Regions from separate parts of the Bradyrhizobium sp. 521_C7_N1_3 genome, predicted to be linked through region 3. Evidence: riboswitches for the same ligand, from Rfam matches in the RefSeq annotation. Region 3 holds a riboswitch; each other region holds the start of a gene.

Region 1 (2,260 bases), 1.8 Mb from region 3:
AGGGGACTGTCGCTGGCCCGAATATTATTGCTCATGGCAGCCGGCCAGGCGAGGCAGATTAAAAATCCGACCACGCTAAGCCATAGCGCGGGTCTTCCAGGCATTCTCTTCATAACCCTCGGCCTATCGCGTTTCATCCAAATATCTTGTGAAGCAGGCAACCTCGAACCTGCTATGCCATCGCAAGAAGTTTACGGGGATGCACCCGCTAGCTGTCCCGCGCGAGCAGGCGCTCCCCTCTATGTCATGCGCAGCTAACTTCCCCGGCAGCGACTGCGTCAATTGGCTGAGCTGGACCTGCCCAGAGGAGGAGACTGGGCATTCCGAGGGTCTGCATTCTTCGTGCCAGGCAATAGGCGGAAAATTTCACGGAGTTTGTGTCACTCTTGTCGACTTTCCGACCTTTGCATGTTTTCGATGTTTCTGTTTGGCGTATCCGCCGCAGCTTGTGCATCCATGTCCCGCACCGGATATTTAGCAGAAGAGTTGAACGCCTCGATGCCGGATGCCTGTGGACGGAAGTGGGTTTGCCGCCATTGAGCTGTGTGGTTCGCTATCGTGCCGCCCGCGTTCGAGCTGCGTGATTGCCAAGCACCAAGCCGGCTTGATCCCAGCTCTGAAGTCTGGGTGGCACGCAAATCAACCCCTCGCCAGTTGCTAAATTTCGCCACGTGCCTTGGCCTATTCGCCGCAGATCCTTTAGTTGAGCGAAGAGCTGGCTAGCTGAGGTGCTGGGCGAACCTCTGGAAATCGCAAAGCCGCATTGAAAGCGCTCTGATATAACGTCGGTACTCCCGCCGGCAGGCTGCTTCTGTCCCTTTCATCAATTTAGCGTGCGGCTCCGCCTCAAGGCAGCTCCGATGCTTATCCGGCATCTGAGAAGGATATGTCTGATTATGACATCTCTGATGAGAGAATGTTTCTAGATGGTGAAGTCACAGAGATGCACGGTCATTCGGCTAGCGGATGTCGCAGATTAGCTTGCACATAATCTGAGAGGTTGACGGAAGAGTTCTCCTGCCGATAATCCAAGTCGTCGAGGTTCTCCGGTTCCCATTGATCCGGAGCTAAGAGGGAAGCCGGTGCAAATGCCGGCTCTGCCCCCGCAACTGTGAGCGGCGAGCCGCTGTCCGACGATGTCGCTGAAGCCTGCACGGCTTCGGGAAGGCCGGACAGCAGCGATGACCAGCAAGCCAGGAGACCGGCCCCGACAATATATTGGTCCACGGGCGGGGTGTCTCGGTGGTGCGCCAAGCAGCCGTCGCACGCGCGACTTCTCCTGCCTGCGTCCGCCATGGCCTTTGTCCCCAACAGGGGTTAACGCTATGTCTCCTCTCTCTCTTCCAGTTGCTACGCTCGGAACGCCACGCATCGGCCCAAGGCGTGAGCTCAAGCTCGCTCTAGAAAGCTACTGGGCTGGAAAGATTAGTGAACAGCAGTTGCACGAAGACGCATTCGGCCTACGCGCAGCGAACTGGGCTCGTCAAAAATCGCTCGGCGTCACGATCATTCCGTCAAACGACTTCTCGCTGTATGATCAGGTGCTCGATACAAGCGTCATGGTTGGCGCAATCCCGGAGATCTACGCCGCGAACGGAGAATCCGTTTCGCTCCAAACGTACTTCGCCATGGCCCGCGGATCGCAATGCGGCGAGCAGGATGCGAGTTGCGCCCAGAGCCCGCGGGGATCTGGCGTGCCCGCGCAGGAAATGACCAAGTGGTTCGATACCAACTACCACTACATGGTTCCTGAGTTTTACCGGGGACAGGCGTTCAGACTGTGCTCTCGCAAACCCGTCGAAGAGTATGAGGAAGCGAGGGCTCTTGGCTTTCAGACCCGCCCTGTCCTGATCGGGCCGGTCACATTTTTAAAGCTCGGCAAGAGTACCGATAGTGCGTTCCAGCCCCTCTCTCTCCTCGATGATCTGATACCCGTCTATATCGACCTTCTGCATGAATTAGCCAAACGAGGGGCAAGTTGGGTTCAGTTTGACGAGCCCTGCCTGGTCCTTGATCTGGATGAGGCGGCGCGAAATTCGTTGCTGCACGCCTATAACCGGTTCGCAAAGGAGGGACCCGCTATCAAGATCATGCTTGCGAGCTATTTCGGCGCCCTAGGCGACAATCTGGATACTGCCCTGAGCCTGCCAATTTCCGGTCTGCACGTCGATTTGGTTCGAGCGCCAGAACTATTGGATCAGATCGTTGCTGACGGCCGAAGTGATCTCGTCATGTCGCTCGGTGTCATCGACGGCCGGAA
Region 2 (2,260 bases), 2.6 Mb from region 3:
ATTCCCGACGAAGAAGCCTTCGACTTCGTGGTTGGTCTCGTTCACCCTGACCCTAGCCGTAAGCAGGCTGCGCGCAAGCTTCTCCCCGCGGAGTACCATGACCTCTCGAATTCCGCGCTGTTCGACGCCATCGTCGCAATGGCGTTCTGCCTTGCAGATCGCGACGCGCGGTTCAGGGTCAGCGTGAAGTACCTCGCAGGGCTAACACCGGACATGCTCAGCACGACAGGCAGGGCGATCATAGGCGGACAAGCCGGCTTCGATACACTGTGCGAACGGTTGAGACATGTAAACGGCACCCGAGCCGGCCATCACGGCCGCATCAAAGAGCTGGGACATTTGGCTGGGCTTTCGACGTCGGAGTCGCCCCTCGATCCTCAGATCAGGTCGATCTTGCTAGAGAAGATCGAAACGAACATCGCAAATGCCGTCGAGGCGGAGTCTCTTGAAACTCGCTGCCCGTGTGGTCGAGACCACGAGCCGCATTCGCCTTGCGTTCGCCGCGGCATGTCCCGAAGCCGACCTGATCCGCGGCTTGCCCGGCGCGCTGCTGCCGCTCAGTCCTTGACCGGCGGGGCGTCCGCCCCCCGTTCGCCCAACTTATCCCTCAAGCGCGTTGCAAAGTACGGGTCGTCAGGCGGTGAAAAGCCGAAGGCAATCCTGTGCGCCTCGTCAGAGCAGATGTGCGGCCACATCAATCGGACTAGAAAAACGCACTCTCACGAATAGGACGGGCTAAACTGTCACATGTTGTGTCACTCAGCACTCGATTCACGCCCCTTGCTTGACTCGGTTATGAGGGGCCTTCAGTCTGGTTATCGGTAGCGCCGAAAGGCGTATCAAGGGAATACGGTGCGTCCTCACGGACAAGGCCGAAGCTGCCCCCGCAACTGTAAGCGGCGAGCCGACGACAGTTGGGCCATTGGGTTCGTTCGTTCGAACCTGGGAAGGTGGTCGGAGGCGTCAACCCGCGAGCCAGGAAACCTTGCTGCCGGTCGTGGTCATGGACTGACGCAGGGGCGGGGTGCTCCAAGACGTTGCAAAGCCGATCGAGATCTGCCGCATTCGGGGCGAACGGCTGCCGCTCACGGCGAATGTGCGTGACGGCTTTTTGTTTCGCCCGTGGTCATCACCGTTTTCATTTCAAACGTAGTAGCCGTGCCGGCGCGAGTTTCGGCGTCAACTTCAATCCTGCTCAAACAGCGCTGGCTGTCCGGGTCAGCATTGACGCTAGGAATCGTGCTGGCCTCGATCGCCGCAGCGGGATCGGCGTCCGCACAGCCTCCGCAACTGCTCAATCCGTGATTGTCTCCTCGGCCAATCCGTGGGGCAACACCGTCACCGCGGCAGCAGCAGCGGCGCGAGCGCGTACGCCTCTGGTACGTGGCCGCGACCCGGGCGCGCGACCTGCTGATCCTGCCTAGGCACTCCGCCGACCTGTCGGACAAGTGCTGGGCAAAGCTCGTCGATTTGGGCCTGGCTGGTCTCCCGGCGATCAACCCGAACGACGTCGGCACCGCGAAGGAAAGGAACGTCACGCCGCTAGAGAACGGGCAGACCCGCGAGACCTTCGCCGCCGAGGCGACCGCTATCTTCGATGTGCGCAAGACCGTGATCTGGCGTCGCCCGAGCCGGAGCGAACTTGATCAGGTGGACGAGCCAGAAGCGAAGATCGAAAGCGGGGAAATTCCGGAAACCGGCGCTGCGGAGCCTGCTGCCGTTCTCAGAAGTTCGACGCGTGGCACCATCCTTCACAAGCTAATCGAGGAGGTGCTGACCGGAGAAGCCTGCGACGCCAGGGCGGACTTGAAACGCGGGCTGCGGAACTGATCCGGCAGATGGGGCACGAACCGGCGGAGGATCCGAAGATGGGCATCAGCGCCGTCGAACTGACCGCCACGGTGCTGCGGACGCTCGCTCTTCCGGACGTCGTGACGCCGCGACCGCGTCTCGCCCCCGAGCTCCCGTTGTTCGGAAGCCAGACTCACGAAGGCGGCAAGGTCCTGCTCTCCGGACAGGTTGACGCGATCGCGTTCGACGAGGCCGGCGCCATCGACGCGGTCGTCGATTGGAAGAGCGACGTGGCTCCGGATGCGCCGAGCATCGGCCACTACAGACAGCAGATCGCCGACTATCGGAAGCAGACGAACCTAAGCGGGACAGGTCGTCGATGTGACTTGAGCCCCCGCGGCTGCTGCTCAGGATCCAAGCGCCGTCTCTGCCGGCCTGGTCTACCTTGCCGAGCTGCGGTTGCTCACGC
Region 3 (2,260 bases):
GAGCGGAAGGGGTGCTTGACCAGCGTCATCTCGGTGACGAGATCGGCGATCTCGATCAGCTCGTCCTTGGCGTTGCGCCCGGTGAGCACGACATGCGTCATCGGCGGCTTGTGCGTTTTCAGGAAGTCGACGACCTCGGCGATGTCGAGATAGTCGTAGCGCAGCGCGATGTTGATCTCGTCGAGCACGACCATGCGCAGATTGGGATCTGATATCAGCTCCTTGGCCTTCGCCCAGCCGGCCTGCGCCGCGGCGATGTCGCGGGCGCGATCCTGCGTCTCCCAGGTGAAACCTTCCCCCATCGCATGGAACTGGCAGAGCTCGCCGAAATGGCCGGTGAGCAGGCGCCGCTCGCCGGTGTCCCACGCGCCCTTGATGAACTGCACGACCGCGCAGGGGAAGCCATGGGCGACACAGCGGACGATCATGCCGAAGGCGGAGGAGGACTTGCCCTTGCCGGCGCCGGTATGGACGATGATGAGGCCCTTTTCGCCGCTCTTGGTCGCCATGATCTTGTCGCGGGCGGCCTTGATTTTCGCCATTTTCGCAGCGTGGCGGGCGTCGGTTTCCTCGGCCGTTTGGGTATCCGGTTCAGGCGTCATCTGACAGGGTCCTTCGGCTTGACAAGAGGCGGCCGGGGGCAAATGGTGGCCCGGCGTTGGTTCCTGTCCTATGACAGGCGAAGAGGGAATGCGATAGGGTCCGAATCGACAAGATTCGGGTCCAAACTGCAGCCGCCCCCGCGACCGTGACCGGAGAGATGCCCGAAGCCACTGATCCCCCAGGGGATCGGGAAGGCGGGGATCGAAGGGCCAAAAGCCCTGCTCCGCAAGCCGGGAGACCTGCCAGCGCGGACGAGTTTTGGACCGGCGGACGGGGTGTTCCGCGACGGGGAAACGGACCTTCGGGGGAATGGTCCGTGTGCCTCTTCGCCTCCCGCTGTTTATCCTGGAAGAGGCGATGACCGTCACACTTCACGTCTGTATTACCTGCCGTGCCGGCCAGACGCTCGACGAGGGTGAGGCGACGCCCGGCAAGCGCCTGCATGGTGCGATCCTCGACGCCGGCGTTCCCGAGGGCGTCAATGTGGTTCCCGTTGAATGCCTGTCAGCGTGCAGCCAGGGTTGCTCGGTTGCGCTCAGCGCGCCCGGCCGCTGGTCCTATGTCTATGGCCGTCTGTCAGAGGCCAATGCGAGCGATGTGGTCGCGGGTGCTGCGGCCTATGCCGCCGCGCCCGACGGCCTCGTGCCCTGGCGCAGCCGTCCCGAAATCTTCCGCAAGCAGTCGCTTGCCCGCATTCCCCCCATTGCCGTTGTGCCGGAGGCCGCCGAATGAACTCGCTCGCAAAAGTCCCTGTCACGGTGGTCACGGGTTTTCTCGGCTCCGGCAAGACGACGCTGATCCAGCATCTGCTCGCAAACCCCGATGGCAAGAAGCTCGCGGTGCTCGTCAACGAATTCGGCAGCGAGGGTGTCGACGGCGAGATCCTGAAATCCTGCGCCGATGCGAATTGCCCGGCGGAGAACATCGTCGAGCTCGCCAATGGCTGCATCTGCTGCACCGTTGCGGACGATTTCATTCCGACCATGGAAAAGCTCTTGGCGCGGCCGGTGCGGCCCGATCACATCCTGATCGAGACCTCCGGCCTGGCGCTGCCGAAGCCGCTGCTGAAGGCGTTCGACTGGCCGGAGATCCGCTCGCGGATCACGGTCGATGGCGTGATCGCGCTCGCCGATGCCGAGGCTGTCGCCGCCGGCCGTTTTGCGCCGGACCCGGCTGCGGTGGAAGCGCAGCGCGCGGCGGATGAAAATCTCGATCACGAGACGCCGCTGTCGGAAGTGTTCGAGGACCAGATCGCCTGCGCCGACATCGTGCTGCTGACCAAGGCTGATCTCGCGGGGACCGCAGGGATCGAAGCCGCCAAGGCCGCCATCACCGCCGAGATGCCGCGCCGGGTGCCGATGCTATCCGTCACCGATGGCGCGATCGATGCGCGCGTCATCCTCGGCCTCGGCGCGGCCGCAGAGAACGATCTCGCCGCGCGCCCCTCGCATCACGACGGCGAGGAGGATCACGAGCACGACGATTTCGCCTCCGTCGTGATCGATCTTCCGGAGGTCAGCGACATCGACGCACTGGTCGCGTCGGTGCAGCGTCTTTCGCGCGAGCAGAACGTGCTGCGCGTCAAGGGCTATATTGCGGTCGCGGGCAAGCCGATGCGCCTGTTGCTGCAAGCGGTCGGCGAGCGCGTGCGCCACCA

The links. Region 3 has a riboswitch for cobalamin ahead of AB7008_RS18810 (DUF1636 family protein). Riboswitches for the same ligand answer to the same signal wherever they lie in the genome.
Region 1: another riboswitch for cobalamin. It lies ahead of metE (5-methyltetrahydropteroyltriglutamate--homocysteine S-methyltransferase); the one in region 3 lies ahead of AB7008_RS18810 (DUF1636 family protein).
Region 2: another riboswitch for cobalamin. It lies ahead of AB7008_RS06960 (hypothetical protein); the one in region 3 lies ahead of AB7008_RS18810 (DUF1636 family protein).

Annotation. Positions count from the first base shown of each region.
Region 1 is NZ_CP197232.1:2,303,296-2,305,555, forward strand. It holds gene AB7008_RS10370 (hypothetical protein) at 1-35, opposite strand, end outside; gene AB7008_RS10375 (hypothetical protein) at 381-671, opposite strand; cobalamin riboswitch at 1,023-1,224, shown strand; gene metE (5-methyltetrahydropteroyltriglutamate--homocysteine S-methyltransferase) at 1,326-2,260, shown strand, end outside.
Region 2 is NZ_CP197232.1:1,507,773-1,510,032, reverse strand. It holds gene AB7008_RS06970 (SbcC/MukB-like Walker B domain-containing protein) at 1-45, opposite strand, end outside; gene AB7008_RS06965 (transposase) at 446-568, shown strand; cobalamin riboswitch at 806-1,007, shown strand; gene AB7008_RS06960 (hypothetical protein) at 1,384-1,830, shown strand; gene AB7008_RS06955 (hypothetical protein) at 2,232-2,260, opposite strand, start outside.
Region 3 is NZ_CP197232.1:4,102,824-4,105,083, forward strand. It holds gene cobO (cob(I)yrinic acid a,c-diamide adenosyltransferase) at 1-602, opposite strand, end outside; cobalamin riboswitch at 643-864, shown strand; gene AB7008_RS18810 (DUF1636 family protein) at 961-1,335, shown strand; gene cobW (cobalamin biosynthesis protein CobW) at 1,332-2,260, shown strand, end outside.